One region of the Trichocoleus sp. ST-U1 genome, then DNA from elsewhere that is predicted to be linked to it. Evidence: predicted binding sites of a transcription regulator. Region 1 holds the regulator's gene; the other holds the start of a gene.

Region 1 (8,486 bases):
AAACCGTGGTGTAAAAATTACGCAAAACTGTTCGCTTGTTAAGGGATCGGCAGGGATTAACGGGAAGTTGGAAGTGGATTGAGGTTCGTTTTCCTTTTGCTGAGTTGTTGCGGGAGGCAGCAGAAATGGCATTAATGCCAGAGGATTAAATCGCTCTGCTGTAAAAATTCCGGTATGTACGCGAGTCATTACCGCTGGGTGGCTCAGAACCGGCACAGGACCCGCTAAAACTAAGCCCAAGGTTTGTGGCGCATCTTGTAGCGAATCAGTGGCAGGTTCTAGAACTTGCAGCAACAATTGTTCCAAGGCAGCGATCGCTCCACACCACTCCCGCGAGGCACGGGCGTACTCTCGTGCCGTCCGGCTGGCAGGGCGCAATCCATGCGCTTTTTCTGCTGTCTGCTCTACAGAAGGCATAACAGAATTTGCCCCAGTTTGTTCGCTGTGTTCGCTCTGGGCTAATATTTCACTGATGGTTGGTAGTAACCACTTCTTTTGCACAAAGATCCACCCCTTTAACGGCAATCAACTGGCGGTGCGTCTTTTAAACTACTTCTGATTATGAGCGTACCGATAGTTGCCCTCTATCGGTGGTGGTATAACCGAACGAATCAGTGGCAATTCCCGCGCTCTGTTCGGAAAAATTTCTCAGGGTCATCGGGGCACAATCTCCCCATTCATGCTCTAGGAGCCGGTTCTCCCTGATAAATGTCCGTTAATCTCTTGGCAACTCCTCTCCTTATAAAAGTAAGTTCATAAAAGATAAGTTCTTTCCCCTTCCCCGAAACAGAAGCAGCTTCGGGGTTAAGTTTACTGTATAAGACAAAGTATAAGTGTCTTTCCACTCATGCTAAGGGGCAAGGAATAAAGGCATACAAAAAAATGAGCAAAAACCAAAAAGAGTTTTTCGTCAAAAAAACTGATGCAAAAAATGCATTAGGAGCTGATAGAAGAATATCTTTTACCCATCTGTTGATAGAGAAAATTTTACATCTCCAGGCTGATGAAAAGTGTAGAAAAAAACAGAAAGATAAGCAAAGTGCATAAATAAAAAATTGATTCTGTATTTGTGCTGACGGAAGTTATTGAATACTTCTAGGAGGAAAAAAATGACCCTCGACCAAAACAAGCGAGCTGTCGGCGTATTTTCTACACCTGAACAGGCGGAATATGCGCTCAACGAGCTTAGGGACTCTGGTTTTGCCATGAACACAGTTTCTGTGGTGGCACGGGATAGCACTCGGCAAGATGAGGTAGCTGGTGTTGAAGTCAACCCTTACGGAGGTGGCAATGAAGCCGGTGGGGGTGCAGCGGCGGGTGCCTTAGCAGGCGGTGCGGTCGGCGGTTTAGTTGGCGTCCTAGGAGCCTTAAGTGCGTTGGCAGTTCCGGGATTTGGTCCGGTTATCGCAGGAGGTGCGATCGCTTCTATTCTGGGAGATGCTTTAATCGGGGGTGCGGTTGGCGCTGCGACAGGTGGCATTGTCGGCACACTGATGGGTTTAGGAATTCCTGAAGAACAAGCCAAAGTTTACAACCACCGAGTCTCCCAAGGAGATTATTTAGTAATTGTCGAGGGTACGCAAGACGAAATTAATCGTGCTGAATCGATTTTGAACCGGCAAGGTATTCAGCATTGGGGTGTCTACAATGTGACTGGGGTTTCGGCGGTTCCTGACAATTATGGCGCTTCTTCCTCAACCCCCTTCGATCCGATCAGCAGCACGTATCCTTCCCCATTGGGACTCGATCCCCTGGCGACGGGTTATTCCTCTTCGTTAGGAATGAATCCGCTGGGTGCCGCCTCTCCCATCACCTATGTTCCTACAGAAGATAATGTCAATGACAGCGATTTCCGCCGACACAAGCGAGCCGTTGGTGCCTTTGTCAGCCGTCGGGATACGGAAGATGCACTTCACGAGCTGAGTAATTCTGGCTTTCCGATGAGTAAAGTTTCCGTCGTTGCCAGAGATGCAGACCCCCAGGATCAAATCGCTGGCGTTGAAATGAGCGATCGCGTTGATGACAATAACGTTGATGAAAGCGCAACCACAGGGGCGATCGCAGGGGGTGCTTTAGGCGGTCTGACTGGCTTATTACTCGGTTTGGGTGTATTGGCGATTCCCGGAGTTGGCCCGATTTTGTTGGCTGGTGCTACCGCAACTGCGATCGCAACCACCCTGGCGGGGAGTGGAATCGGCGCAGCCGCAGGTGGCTTGATTGGCGCACTGCTGGGTTTAGGAATTCCTGAAGATCGAGCGCAAGTTTATAACAATCTTGTGGCTCGCGGTGATTATCTGGTTATGGTAGATGGCACCGAAGACGATATCGAACGTGCCGAATCAGTTCTGAGCAATCGCGGCATTCAAGAGTGGGCTATCTACGATGTACCGCCTTCTACAACTTCGAGAAGCGATTCCACTAACCGCATCGTCGAACCTCAGGAGAATCTGACGGCTGTGAATGAGATTAAGTCTCAGGATAACGTGACCCAAGTAAGCGATCGCGTTACCATCGTTGACCATCGGCAATAGTTTTTCCACCTGGAACCCCACCCCCAACCCTCCCCGCGTACGGGGACGGGAACCGGAGCCGCAGGCGATGGCAGGGAGGGGTTCTTATATTACGGGGAATCAACCAGGCTGAATATTACCCATTACCGCCTCCACCAATCGTTGAAGATGGGCAGTTTCATGGGTTGCCATTACCGAGAGCCGAATTCGACTCGTAGGCACCGTGGGAGGACGAATCGCTGGGGCGAAAATGCCGGATGTTTTTAGTTGATGTCCCATTTTTAGCGCTGCTTCTGCACTTTCCAAGGGAAAGCAGAGAATGGGTGATTCAGAAGGCAGTAATTGTAGTGGTAACTTCTGGGCAATCTGCTGTTTGAGAAAATTGACATTACGCCACAGACTAGCGAGGCGTTCCGGTTCTTTTTGGATGATGCGAACTGCTTCCAATGCCGCAGCGGTATCCGCGGGGGAAAGAGCCGTTGTATAAATCCAACTAGGTGCCCGATTCCGCAAAAAGTCAATCACAGCCGAGTTGCCTGCGACATATCCACCCAAACTGCCTAAAGCTTTGCTGAGAGTGCCGATTTGAATCAACGGGACATTGCTACAGCCAAAATGTTCTACACACCCAGCACCCGTTGCTCCGAGTACCCCTGTGGCATGAGCTTCATCAACGAGCAGCATACAGCTAAATTCCTCCGCCAGCTTTAACAGTCCCGGTAAGGGGCACAAATCGCCGTCCATACTGAAGACGCTGTCTGTGAGAATCAGGCATCGACGGTATTTTTCCCGGTGTAAATTCAGTTGGGTTTTTAACTCCTCAACATTGCAGTGAGGGTATTCAATAACCATTGCACCGCTAAGAATCGCCCCATTTTTCAGACTGGAGTGATTGTACCCATCAGACACAATCAGATCGCGTTTTCCGACTAAAGCAGCGATCGCACCTAAGTTTGCCAGATATCCAGAACTAAAAACTAAGGCATCTTCAGTTTGTTTGAGGGATGCGATCGATTTTTCCAATTCCCGATGCAGTTCCCGATGTCCGCTGAGTAACCGAGAACCCGTGCTACCCGTGCCAAATGTCTGAGTAGCCGCTACTGCGGCTTGGATGAGGCGTTCATCCCCCGCGAGTCCCAAGTAATCATTACTGGCAAAATTGATGACTTCACGCCCCTCCAGCAACACCGCCGCACCCGGACGACTAGCGATCGCTTGCACCGACCGATACCAATCTGCGCGGTGAATGGTGGCGAGGGATTGCTCTACCCAAGCGTAAGGATTCGTTGGCATTTCGATCGGTTATCGCACCTTTAACTTTGCCTGTATAGCAGTTCTCACATTGTTGCAACACACTCCTAGCCTCACCCCCAACCCCTTCTCTCCACTTTTCGGTGAGGGGACAGTATTGAACCTCTTCCTGCTTGCGGGGAGGGGCAGGGGTGGGGTTAAACGGTACTGCGTCCAAACGAGAATTGCTATAAAAGAAAATACAGGAAAAGTGGCAATCATGCTTTCCACCTCCCAGAGACGCTACAGCACCCCTCTATATTTTCATTTTCTCCTTTCTTCACATTCTCCTGGCACAACTCGCAAGCTAAGCTGTCAAATTAGACGCTTGAAAGCTGACGTCAGCACTTGATTCTGGCAAAGGTGGACGCAGGCAAAGATAAGCAAGTGGTCCAAATAAAGGTACTAGCGCCACCGCCCAGAAAATTCGAGCCTCCTTTATGCCCCGACGAGCCATATCATCGTCAAACAGTGACGTTAATGGAAACACCAGGCACATCAGACAAAAATCCAAACTGATGAGGTGAACGAATTCCCTAGTTTTAAACTGTTGAATATAATCTCCCCAATCTCCAGCAAATATTGCGTAGGCAAGTAAGCCAATCGTTGTTAACAGTAGGAAAATTCCTGTCCAACGGGAATCTAGAATTTTTAGTAATTTATCCTTCGGTCCAGAAAATTCTTGATTTGATTTTCGGAAAATTAAATAGGGGATAAAGCAAATCACACCCGTTCCATTTGCCCCAATGAAATAAGGCCATGAGCGAAACGGTTGCGTTGTGCCATCAGCAAACATTAGACAAGCATAAATCATAGGCCAAACGCCCATGAGCCAGAAGATAGCCACAAGAATTGCATTCACATCTGCCAACTGGAATGTTAATAACTTCCAAACCAGCGAAAACGTCTCTGGTTGAGCAAGTGGATCTAACCATACGGTATAGACAAGAAATGTAATCCATATCAAGAACAAGGCAATTTTTCTGCCCATAATCTTGACCCATAACTTTATACATCAATTATTTAACTTTAAAAGTCCGATAACAGCACTTACCTCCGTCTTAAGTCACACCAACTTGCATTCAAAAGAAAGCCACAGCCTCTCCTTTCTTTCCTCCGCGTCCTCTGCGACCTCCGCGGTTTGTTCTTTCCTAAAAACCTCGAAAATTGTTCACACTCGTGTAGTGTTCGCAACAGACTCTGGTGCCGGTTCAGCACCAGAGTCTGGTAAAGGTGGACGAATACAGAGATAGGCAAGGGGTCCCAGTAGAGGAACCAGCGATACTGCCCAAAAAACTGGGGGAATATTGAACCCTCGACGCACCATATCATCGCCGAGAACGCTCGGAAACAACAGACAGAACAGGCAAAAAGCCAAACTCATGCCATTGACAAAGCGATCGCTTTGGAATTGTTGAATAAACCCTGCCCAATCACCCGCAAGCAAGCCAAATGCTAGCAAGAAAAGCGTGCTGAAATTGAGGATAATACCCGTCCAGCGAGAATCAAAAACTTTCAGCAAGGTATCCTTTTGCCCGGAAAACTCTTGATTCGGTTCCCTCAATGCTAAATAAGGTATTAGGCTAATCACTCCCGTTCCCGCTGAACCCAAAGCAAAAGGCCAGAAACGAATCTTTTGCATCCTCCCATCGACGAACAAAAGACAGCTATAGATGAGTATCCAGATGCCAATCAGGGAAAATATAGAAAGGATAATTGGGTTGACCTGTGTCCACTGACCCGTCAATATATTTTTAATGAGCCTCAGCGTGTCTGGCGTAATTGGCGGTGCCAGCAGCAAAACATAGGAGATAAATCCAGCCCATAATAACCAAAGTGCTGTTTTTCTAGCCATATTTCCATCAAATTTTAATTTCTAGATTGTGCGGGTTGGCGTTCCGTGGAGAAAGCTTCGGCATTAGTTTCTGGTAAGGGAGGACGCAGGCAAAGATAAGCTAAAGCCCCAAACAAAGGAATCAACACGACCATCCAAAAAAGTGTAGAATTCTTGATTCCCCGACGCGCCATATCATCTCCCAGAAGTGCGGGAAATATTAACCACAGCAGGCAGAAATCCAAACTCATGACATGAACGAAGCGATTTGTCTGGAACTGCTGAATATAATCTGCCCAATTCCCGCCCAATAAGCCATATACAACCAAACTCCCAGCGCCGAATGTTAGCAAAAAACCAAGCCACCGGGAATCGAGTATTTTTAGAAATAAATTCTTTTCTCCGTGAAATTCCTGGTTGGGTTCTCGCAGTGCTAAATAAGGCAACAAAGCAAATGCTCCGACTCCAAAAGAGAACGCCGAAAAAGGCCAAGCTGCTACCTTTTGCTGTTTGCCATCAATGAGCATCAGACAGGCGTAAATCATCGGTACGATGCCCAGAAGATTGAATAGCGTGACGACTAGGGGGTTAATCCCTGTCCATTGACCTGTGGAGAGATTTTTGATGAGTTCAAATGTGCCTGGTTGTTCAGGAGGTGCTAACAGAAAGGCATAGGTAATAAATGCTGCCCAAAGCAACCAAAAGCCAATTTTTCTAGCCATATCAGTGAAGAATGAAAAGCAAAAATTAGAGCTAATCGCAATTAGCCATGTTTATCGTTCGTGGTTCGTGGTGGGCGACCCAATCGCTAATCGCGATTAGCGATTAGCGATTTTCTAAATTAAGCAGGTTGCGTAAGAGCATCCGAGAGATAATCGGCGGCGGCTTCAACGAGTGCGATCGCATTTTCGTACACCATCCGCGTTGGCCCCAAAACACCTACACTTCCCACAGGTACTGAACCCTGCTGATAAGTTGCAGAAATCAGCGTACAGGTACGCATCGGTTCTAAAGGATTTTCCGAACCAATCCGCACCGTCACTCGCGAACCAGAGGTGACATCTGAAATAGCCGTGACATCTGGTCTAGGCCATTCAAAGATTAAAGGCCACAACTGGTCTTGTTCCTCTTCCAATAGGTGTATAAGCGTCTGCACTTGCTGTAATTCGGAAAATTCTGGCTGACGCAATACTTCAGCGACGCCACGAACCATAATTTGAGTTGTGGCAGGTTGGGAAGTGCGACGGATCAAGTCGGAGAGCAGATTTCGCAAAGAATCAACATATCGTTGAAATTCTCGGTCTAGTTCGCTCCAGTCTAAAGTTGCCAGTTCACTGAGCGATCGCCCCCGCAAGTGGCTATTCAGAAAATTCGATAAAATTTGCAACTCCCGATCTACAATTTCTGCGTCCGGTTGCTCATCCTCCGATTCTGAGAGCGGTAACTCCATTAAGACGCTAGTCGTCTCATAAGAATCCGTCACCACAATCAGCATCACCCTTCCCGGATCGAGCTGCACCAGTTGCAAATGCCGCAAACGATTAGTTCGAGTCTGCGGCATCGTGATCAGGGTAATATAACCGCTGAGCGTTGCCAGAATTTGCGCTGCACCCCGCAACACAGTCTCGAAACTCTGATGTTCCAAGTTCAAACGGTCTGTGAATAACTGCTCTACCCGACGCCCCAAGGCTTCAGAAGGCTTAATTAATTGATCGACATAAATTCGATAGCCAGAGTCAGAGGGAACTCGCCCAGCCGAGGTATGGGGTTGATAGAGCAACCCCGCTTTCTCTAAGACGCCCATTGCATTGCGAATCGTCGCTGGACTGACGCACAGATTATACTCGTCTACCAAAGCTTTTGAGCCGACTGGCTCAGCCGTCGCAATATAGTGACGGACAGTTGCCCAGAGAATACGTTGTTGACGGTCAGTCAGACTTACTTGCCTAGCCATTTAAACGAAAGCCGAATTGGATAGGGTTTTAAAAACAATTGGAAATTCCTGGACTTCTGATGATGAATTTCTCAATAAGTCCGGCGCTCTTGTCAAGCAAGCAGCCGATTAAATATAGGATAGGTTAAAACAGAATAGCAGATGCTGCCTTCTGCCTGCCGGTTCGCCACACCCAGCCAGTAGAAGCATAACAGCCGCCGAACTTCAACCTTAGACATACCATGACGATCGATCGCAGAGTTAGGACATTATCGCTACCCGTAACTCTAGAGTCCACAGTCTCTATCAGGATTGTCTGTAGTCTACTCGACTGCATCGAAGTTTGTCAGCCAAAACCTCTAAATACTTATTTCGCTAGTAAAAATTAGGTAGTCATGAATAGTAATGGTAGGCTGGTACTCAAGAGACATCAACCATTACAAACGGCGCAATGAACTGTCCCAAGTGCCAATTAGCTCAAATCATCAAATACGGACGTACCCATTACGGCAAACCGCGATTCCGTTGCCAGGAGTGTGGGCGACAGTTCGTCGAGAATGCAACCCGACAACCGATTGATGAGGCAACTCGTCAATTGATTGATAAGTTGTTGCTCGAACGCCTTGCACTTGCCGCAATTGCACGGGTAACGGGTGTTTCTGAGCGTTGGCTGCAAATGTACGTCAATCAGAAGTTTTATCAAACTCCAAAAACTGTCGAAGTCACCCAAAAAAACCGGGTCGGCTGATAATTCAGTTGGACGAGATGTGGTCGTTTGTTGGCGCTAAAACGAATAAACAATGGATCTGGCTGGCCATTGATGCTGGTAGCCGTGAGATTGTTGGCGTATTCGTTGGAGATCGTTCTCGGCAAGGCGCAAAGGGGCTTTGGCAATCCTTACCAGCTGTTTACCGCCAGT
Region 2 (8,486 bases), on a different contig from region 1:
GCTGATTTCTTTGATTTGCCTGCCGCGATCGCTTCCAACACTCCCCAACCCGACCGCTTTCAGTACAAGCTAACGGTGGAAGAAAACACTCAGCAACATACTGTTTTAGTGAGTGAATCCGCCGTACCTGGAAACTTAAGACCGCTGCTGGAATGGCTGATGGCAGCTGCACGCAGAAATTAAAAATGAAGAATTGCCTCTTCCATTTTTAATGCACGCATTTTTAATTTAAATCACTCCCACTTCTTGCCAACCTTTGCGGACTGCATTCTGCTCCTTGGAGCCTTCGCCGTAGAGTTCTCCAGCGACTGTAATGAGAGTATTCGCAGCCCGTTTAAAATTCGCTCTAGAGCGCAGGCGATCGCGTAAAGCGATATACCAGATTTTCCCTGCCTTTTCCCAAGCGTAGCCGCCTATTTCCACTGCTGCTAAATAAAAGGCACGGTTGGCAATCCCTGAGTTAATATGCACGCCTCCGTTATCTTCCAGCCCTTTGTAGCGGTCTTTATAAGTCGCAGGCTGGGGGTCTTTGCCTAGCACTGGGTCGTCGTATGCTGTCCCCGGTGCCTTCATTGAGCGAATCCCAACGCCCTTAACATTGGCGGTAAACAAACCTTCCCCGATAATCCAGTCAGCTTCTTCGGCTGTCTGATTGAGAACCCGCTGTTTCACCAGGGAACCAAAGACATCGGAAAAAGATTCATTCAGAGCGCCGGATTCGCCGTAATAGATTAGATTGGCTTCATATTGGGTGACGCCGTGGGTTAGCTCGTGACCAATCACATCAATCGCCTTGGTGAAGCGTTCAAAAATCTCTCCATCCCCATCACCGTAGACCATTTGGTCGCCGTTCCAAAAAGCGTTGTCATACTTCACGCCAAAATGAACCGTCGAGTCCAAACGCAGCCCTCGATTGTCGATGGAATTCCGCTCGAACACCTGCTCGTACAAGTCATAAGTTGCACCCGATCCGTCGTAGGCTTCGTTTATCGCGGCATCTTCGCTGGGAGGATCGCCTTCACTCCGCACCAAGGTGCCTGGTAGATCGTTGCCATTTTTAGCATCAAAGATGGTACGACGCTTCTCTCCCGCTGATGCTGCGAACGAGATATTTCCCACTGTCAAGCGCCGTCCGCGAAACTGTTCTGACACGGTTAAGGTTTGAAAAGCCCATGCCCGCTGCTCAGGGTTGCCATTCTGGAGAACCTCCTTCAGCATATGAGGAGGAACGATACAACAAATGGGATGAAGTCTATCGCAGCAAGGTTGCAGCCCTACCGCTCTTTTTTTTGGTGAAGGCATAAATTATTTCCTTTGTCAAGGACAGAGCATCAAAAAGTGGATGATAAACGCATTCAATCCAATCCGCTCTAGTTATCGAGAATTCGGCAATTTCGTTACAAAAAGTAACTCAAACGTGCCATTGATTGCTCTAGCTGTTTATTATGTACCTCCCCCATATCAGTCGAGGTGAGGACTCTCATCCTCTCGGATTAGCACTCTGTGCCAGTGAGTGCTAAATTGACTAATGGAAGCGCTCTGAAAACCTAAAACATGGCAAAAATCGTTGCATTTAATGACGAATCGCGGCGGGCACTAGAGCGGGGCGTGAACGTCCTGGCAGACGCCGTTCGCATTACGCTGGGGCCGAAAGGGCGGAATGTCCTTCTAGAGAAGAAGTTTGGCGCACCCCAAATTGTGAACGATGGTATCACCGTTGCCAAGGAAATTGAATTAGAAGACCCCCTGGAAAATACAGGCGCTCGACTGATTCAGGAAGTGGCATCCAAGACGAAAGATATTGCGGGTGATGGCACGACGACAGCGACGGTTCTGGCTCAAGCGATGATTCGTGAGGGCTTGAAGAACGTAGCGGCTGGGGCAAATCCAGTGAGTTTGCGGCGGGGAATCGAAAAAACGATCGCCTTCTTAGTGGAGGAAATTGTAGCGATCGCGAAACCAGTGGAAGGTAGTGCGATCGCGCAAGTGGCAACCGTCTCCGCTGGTAACGATGAAGAAGTCGGCAAAATGATTGCCGAAGCGATGGATAAAGTCACCAAAGACGGCGTGATCACCGTTGAAGAATCCAAATCGATGGCAACGGAACTGGATGTCGTCGAGGGGATGCAGCTGGATCGCGGCTACATTTCTCCCTACTTCATCACCGACTCCGAACGGATGGTGGTGGAATATGAAAACGTCCGGATTTTGATGACGGATAAAAAAATCAACTCTATCCAGGATTTGATTCCCGTCTTGGAAAAAGTTGCCCGTTCCGGTCAAGCTTTGCTGATTATTGCCGAAGACATCGAAGGAGAAGCTTTGGCAACTTTGGTGGTAAATAAAGCGCGGGGCGTACTGAATGTAGCCGCCATCAAAGCGCCTGGATTTGGCGAACGCCGCAAAGCGATGCTGCAAGATATCGCCGTTCTCACTGGCGGTCAGCTAATCTCAGAAGAAGTTGGTTTGAGCCTAGATACCGTCTCTCTGGAGATGCTGGGAACTGCTCAGAAAATCACCATTGATAAAGAAAACACCACCATTGTCGCTGGTGATGCCAAGACGGCAGATGTGCAAAAGCGGATTGCCCAAATTCGCAAGCAGCTAGAAGAAACGGATTCTGACTACGACAAAGAAAAGCTGCAAGAGCGAATTGCTAAGCTTGCCGGTGGTGTCGCCGTCATCAAAGTGGGTGCGGCGACCGAAACCGAACTCAAAGATCGCAAGCTGCGGATTGAAGACGCCCTCAACGCGACCAAAGCTGCGGTGGAAGAAGGTATCGTTCCAGGCGGTGGCGCGACGCTGATTTACCTGAGCAAGAAAGTTGCTGACATTAAAAATAGTCTGGACGCCGAAGAAAAAGTCGGTGCTGACATTGTGGGCAGATCTCTAGAAGCTCCCCTGCGTCAGATGGCAGATAATGCCGGTGTCGAAGGCTCTGTCATTGTCGAGAAGGTGCGCGAGACTGATTTGAATATCGGTTACAACGCGGCTACCGACACATTTGAAGACCTGATCGCCGCTGGGATTATCGACCCTGCGAAAGTTGTACGTTCGGCGTTGCAAAATGCCGGTTCGATTGCCGGGATGGTGTTGACCACTGAAGCCCTGGTTGTCGAGAAGCCTGAGAAGAAAGCGGCTGGTGCCCCCGATATGGGCGGCATGGGCGGCATGGGCGGCATGGGCGGCATGGGCGGCATGGGCATGATGTAGTCCATTGTTCGCGTCCCCAGCGCCCACAGGTTGAAACCTGAAGCTAAAAACACAAAGCCCACCTTTGTGGACTGAAAGAAAAGCAGCTTGTCTCAAACGGCAAGCTGCTTTTTTGTAGCGATCGCTCATTGTAAGAGTGTTACAGTATTGAAAAATTATAGGGTTCAAACCTACTTAACTGGGATAATTCCTCAAACTTCTGTTTAATCAGCATTTTAGGAAAATTTTCAGTAAAGACTGTTACTTTAGGTAAATCATCGGGAATCTTATATGAAGGGAGTTCCTTAGATATTTTTCTTTCAGTTAAAGGATTAATTTTAACAATGCTAGTCTTTTTTCTTCACGGAGTTGCTACACGGGATGTTAAATATGGAGATAAATTGAAAGGTTTTATTACAGAAGAGTTTACCAAAAGAGGTGAATTACTCCCTCACTTTTATTATAGTTTTTGGGGCGATGTTTTAAATGATGTTGGGAGGATGTGGAACTGGATTCATCAAGATTTACAGGAAGTTAAAAAGGAATCTCAAAATTTAGATATTCAAACCATTTTGAGGTATCAACACTTTAGACAAGGCTTTCTATCTGAATTCGTTGGAGATGCTTTCACCTACCTTAATCAAGAACGGGGCGTAAAAATTAGAGAACTGATTGCAGATCAACTAGAGGACTTTATAAGACGTAACCCTGAAGAAACTGACCTTCATATTGTTGCCCATTCCTTGGGAAGCGTCATCTTATGGGATAGTTTGTTCTCCGATAGATTTGATTCTGATGATGCGGCGTTTCATATCCGTACAATGATTAAAGGACTAGGTGATTCCACCTCCAAAAGACAAGTTTACCTAAGGAGTATTACCACAATGGGTTCTCCTATTTTATTCTTTAACACCATGTTAGGTATTACTCCTAATAAAGTTAAATGTTTTGCTAAAAATTATAAAAACCAAGGTTTGAGATGGATTAATATAATTCATTCCTCTGATATTATTGCCTATCCGCTTCGGACAAGCTTTAACATTAATTCGTCTGATAACATATTTTTACAAGATGAGTATATTTTAGATCATGCTAACCTGGCGGAAAATACTGCCTATACTGTCGGTCAAGTGGATGCAGCCTTAGCTTTAGGAGTTGTTGATGCTCATCACTGGTATATGAATTGTTCTAAAACAGCTAATTTAATTACTGATAATATTTTATCTGGTAAAAATATTATGTATGATGTTATATCTCGCTTAAAAAAAATACCTGAAGTTAAAAATGTTTTAACTCCAGTAAACTATATCTTTGATAAAAAATTACTGCATCTAAATTTTAGAGATGGTAGCGGTAGTATACAAATGTATGTTAATTTTGCCAATATACACCATGTTTATATATTCGATACTAATGAAGATCGCAAATTTGCAGGATATTTTGGGTGGAATTATGCTAATAGTTTTCAGGAAGAAATTGAATTAATTAAAAGAGAATTTTGCTGAATAAAGAATAGATAAAATTCTAAAATAAATACTGAATAGGAGTAAATGCAAATGACACAAAGACGCCCCCAGCCTGCGGAAGTAGTTACACAATACAATGTAGACGAAGACGATGATAATTCTTTGTTTGAAGACTTTTACGATAAACCCGGTAGTCTACCAGGAACAATTTTTATTAATAAAAATTCTCCGCCACCCAAAATTATCTTAATTGACTACAACGAGGCAAACCGCATCTGCATGCCACTTGAGACCCCAGCAGCGTGCGCTAGCTATTTGGATACCGAGTCGGTTTCTTGGGTGGATGTGTTGGGCTTAGGAGATGAAGAAATTTTGCGAGAATTGGGACAGGTTTTTCATTTACATCCATTGGTTTTGGAAGATGTGGTAAATGTACCCCAGCGACCCAAAGTGGATGATCAGGGAGACCATCTGGTGCTTATTAGCCGGATGGTGATGCCTAAAGAAAAAGGCACTGGCTTCTACAGCGAACAAGTGAGTTTAATTTTGGGGAAACATTATTTGCTCACTGTGCAGGAGGAACCACTGCGGGATTGTTTTACACCCGTGCGCGATCGCATTCGTCACAATAAGGGCACTATCCGCAAGCGCGGTGCCGATTATTTAGCCTACGCACTGTTGGATTCAATTATTGATGGATTTTTTCCGGTTTTAGAAGTTTATGGTGAGCGAATTGAAGACTTAGAGGAAGAAGTTATCGCCAATCCTACACGCAAGACTCTAGACAAAATATATCAAGTTAGGCGCGAATTGTTGGCACTCCGTCGCGCTATTTGGCCCCAGCGAGATGCCATAAATTCCTTAATTCGAGATGGGAGTCCTCTTATTTGTGAAGAAGTCCGAATTTATCTAAGAGACTGTTACGATCATGCGGTTCAAGTAATGGACATGGTGGAAACATATCGAGAACTATCCTCTGGGTTAATGGATGTTTATATGTCCTCGGTTGGTAACAGAATGAATGAAGTTATGAAGCTTTTGACTGTAATTTCCAGTATTTTTATTCCCCTCACTTTTGTTGCTGGAATCTACGGCATGAACTTTAATACAGAAAAATCTCCATTCAATATGCCGGAACTAAACTGGTATTTAGGCTATCCGCTTTGCTGGGCATTGATGATAGCGATCGCATCTGGTTTAATTTACTTTTTCTGGCGGCGCGGCTGGTTTGATAATTTTTCCACAGTTAAGGATGACTAGCATCATGTTCATAAATTACTTTTCTTATAGCCTGTAATTTTTTGCTAAAAATTAATGGGAGACAAAAATTTTTGTTTTTAATTACTTAATTTTAAAGTACAAATAAGTAAGTTTCTTTTTTTCAAAAAATAAACTTTGTAATTAAAAACTTTCCCCAATTAACAATTACCAATCACTAATTACTAATTTTGGATGACCGCAATTTATTCATCTTGACTGTCTACATCATCTGTGTCACCTACATTTTATACCGAGTTTTTAAATCGGTAGATAGAAATCAAGTGATAGTCCATCTCGATCGAGAATCCTTAAATGGACAACTGGAAGCACAAAATCTAAGAGATCGCGTCGATATCCAATTTAAGCTGGAAAAGCGATACCAACTAGATCGACTGCGCGAACTATCGATCCAGATTGACAATAAATCTGCGGAGCATTCAATTGACGTAGACTGGGATCGCAGTTCGCTGACAGATTTCGACGGGCGATCGCGGCGAGTGATTCGCCTGACGCCCAGCATGATTCTGGATCTCTCCCAGCGTCAAGTTTATAGCTTCATTGGATCTGGAAAAATTCTTAAAGAAAAAATAACTGTTGAAGACGTTCTCCAGCGCGACTTGCAAACCGATGTTTTGAAAATCTCAGCGTCCCTTTTTGATCCATCCAAACTCAAAAAACTCTCTAGTCCTGAGAGTACGCTGCACTTTTCTCTAACGCTGGTGCTGCATTTATTTAGGTCTACGAGTGAGACGGGCAATTCCGTTACTCACATTTTGTCTTGTGACTTTACAGTTAAAAAAGCTCCTTGGACAGATGTAATGCGTTGGAATCCCAGAGAAACAACTAAAAAATAAAAATTGAGAAATTCTTAAATTTTTATTTTTGTTTTGGGCACTGGGGAGGCTTTACTTTCATCCAAGCCCCGTTACCACAGTAGGGGACGGTACAGAAAAAGCCCCTACTGGTAACGAGAAAAAAAGCTAGTTTCTAATTTTTAATGGTTAAGCAATGTCTTTGACTGCGTATTGCGCTTCGCAGCGCAAACCAGTGGCAATTCTAAAAAGTTCTTGACCTGTGTGCAGGTAGCCTTCATCATAGTTGAGCGTAAAAAGTTCTAACTCTTCAATGCCATCTGCTACTTGATTGAGGCAGTAGTAAAGGTGAACTGCTGCGCCAGCAACATTGGCTGGATTAGGCAAAGAACGAAAAGCCAGCTGAGCTTGTTTGAGATAGTTACGACACTCTTTCAGGTAAGCCTGAAATTGTTCCATCAGTTCATCATCAAAAGGATCGGCTGAAAGTTGGTCTAGTTGGTCTGCCAGAGGATTGAGAATGCGACAGATCAAGCGATTGACCGGCACATAGACTTTCTGAAGCCATTGCTCCAGTTGTTCGTCGGCATCTATTGCTGTCTGTCGATGCGCGTAGTATCGGTTTTCAGCGTTGGCTTGCTGTTGTCGATGCGCGTAGTATCGGTTTTCGGTGTCGGCTTGCTGTTGCCGCTGCGATCGCGCCGAAGCATCGGCTTGCTGGTATCGCTGCGATCGCGCCGAAGTATATGTCGCTGATGATTCGGCTCGTCGCGACGGATGATTGTTAACAGATTGTTCGTGTCTCAGGCGATCTTTGAGCAGCATCTGGTCATAAGACTGCCGCTGTTGAGGGTCGCCCAGTATTTCGTAAGCAGCATTAATCCGGACAATTTGCTCGTGGTTCGCTGTTTCGCGATTACCATCTGGATGAAACAGCTTCACTAGACGCCGGTAAGCTTGCTTGATCTGTACCGGAGTCGCTGCGGGACTAATATCAAGGGTGTCGTAGTGAGTGGAATCTGTCATGGAAATAGCTTTCTGTCAGAGGCATGAGTCATTAGTAGGTAGAGGTATGACTAATGACTCATAGCTCATGAGCTTTTAACTAATGACCACTAACAGTTACTGTAGCGTCAACCCAGCACAGCTGGCACTCGCGGTTCTGGATCTTGGAACAGGGGTGTACTTAAGTAGCGTTCTCCAAAGCTGGGCTGAACCATGACAATCAATCGTCCCTCATTTTCGGGGCGCTGAGCGACCTTGATGGCAGCATAGAGGGCAGCACCCGTGGAAATGCCGGAAAGCAGTCCTTCTTCACGAGCAAGACGACGACCGTAGGCGATCGCATCATCATCTGTCACTGCGATTACCTCATCAATCAGCTCAACTTTCAGCACTTGGGGAATAAACCCAGCACCGATGCCCTGAATTTTGTGGGGGCCAGGGCGTCCGCCGGACAACACTGAGCTACTGATGGGTTCGACGGCGATCGCTTTAAAACCCGGTTTCCGTGGTTTAATCACCTCTGCCACACCCGTAAGCGTGCCGCCAGTGCCCACTCCAGCGACCAGGATATCCACCTGCCCGTCTGTATCTTCCCAGATTTCCTCAGCAGTGGTTTCCCGGTGAATCTGGACGTTGGCTGGATTGCTAAACTGTTGCAGCATATAAGCATTAGGCGTGCTGTCAACAATTTCTTGCGCCCTACGAATGCAGCGGCTCATCCCCTCAATGCCAGGGGTCAGTTCCAGTTCTG

Evidence for each region. Region 1 encodes HrcA, which represses chaperone genes, less so after heat shock. Its sites were predicted from a motif close to ANTTAGCACTCNNNANTNNNGAGTGCTAANT; they were not measured.
Region 2: a site for HrcA is predicted at 1,492-1,522, ahead of groL (chaperonin GroEL). Genes of this name have one in related genera too.

The regions. Positions count from the first base shown of each region.
Region 1 is NZ_JAMPJZ010000007.1:28,642-37,127, reverse strand. Features, by position in the region: gene NDA06_RS04570 (HAMP domain-containing sensor histidine kinase) at 1-501, opposite strand, end outside; gene NDA06_RS04565 (hypothetical protein) at 562-705, shown strand; gene NDA06_RS04560 (hypothetical protein) at 883-1,047, shown strand; gene NDA06_RS04555 (general stress protein) at 1,110-2,531, shown strand; gene bioF (8-amino-7-oxononanoate synthase) at 2,631-3,803, opposite strand; gene NDA06_RS04545 (DUF2834 domain-containing protein) at 4,108-4,791, opposite strand; gene NDA06_RS04540 (hypothetical protein) at 4,972-5,655, opposite strand; gene NDA06_RS04535 (DUF2834 domain-containing protein) at 5,670-6,356, opposite strand; gene hrcA (heat-inducible transcriptional repressor HrcA) at 6,476-7,588, opposite strand; gene NDA06_RS04525 (hypothetical protein) at 7,713-7,904, opposite strand; partial or broken gene NDA06_RS04520 (IS1 family transposase) at 8,019-8,486, shown strand, end outside.
Region 2 is NZ_JAMPJZ010000020.1:6,565-15,050, reverse strand. Features, by position in the region: gene NDA06_RS10000 (protealysin inhibitor emfourin) at 1-183, shown strand, start outside; gene NDA06_RS09995 (M4 family metallopeptidase) at 229-1,302, opposite strand; gene groL (chaperonin GroEL) at 1,555-3,213, shown strand; gene NDA06_RS09985 (hypothetical protein) at 3,537-4,697, shown strand; gene corA (magnesium/cobalt transporter CorA) at 4,749-5,918, shown strand; gene NDA06_RS09975 (hypothetical protein) at 6,107-6,772, shown strand; gene NDA06_RS09970 (J domain-containing protein) at 6,920-7,756, opposite strand; gene cysK (cysteine synthase A) at 7,864-8,486, opposite strand, start outside.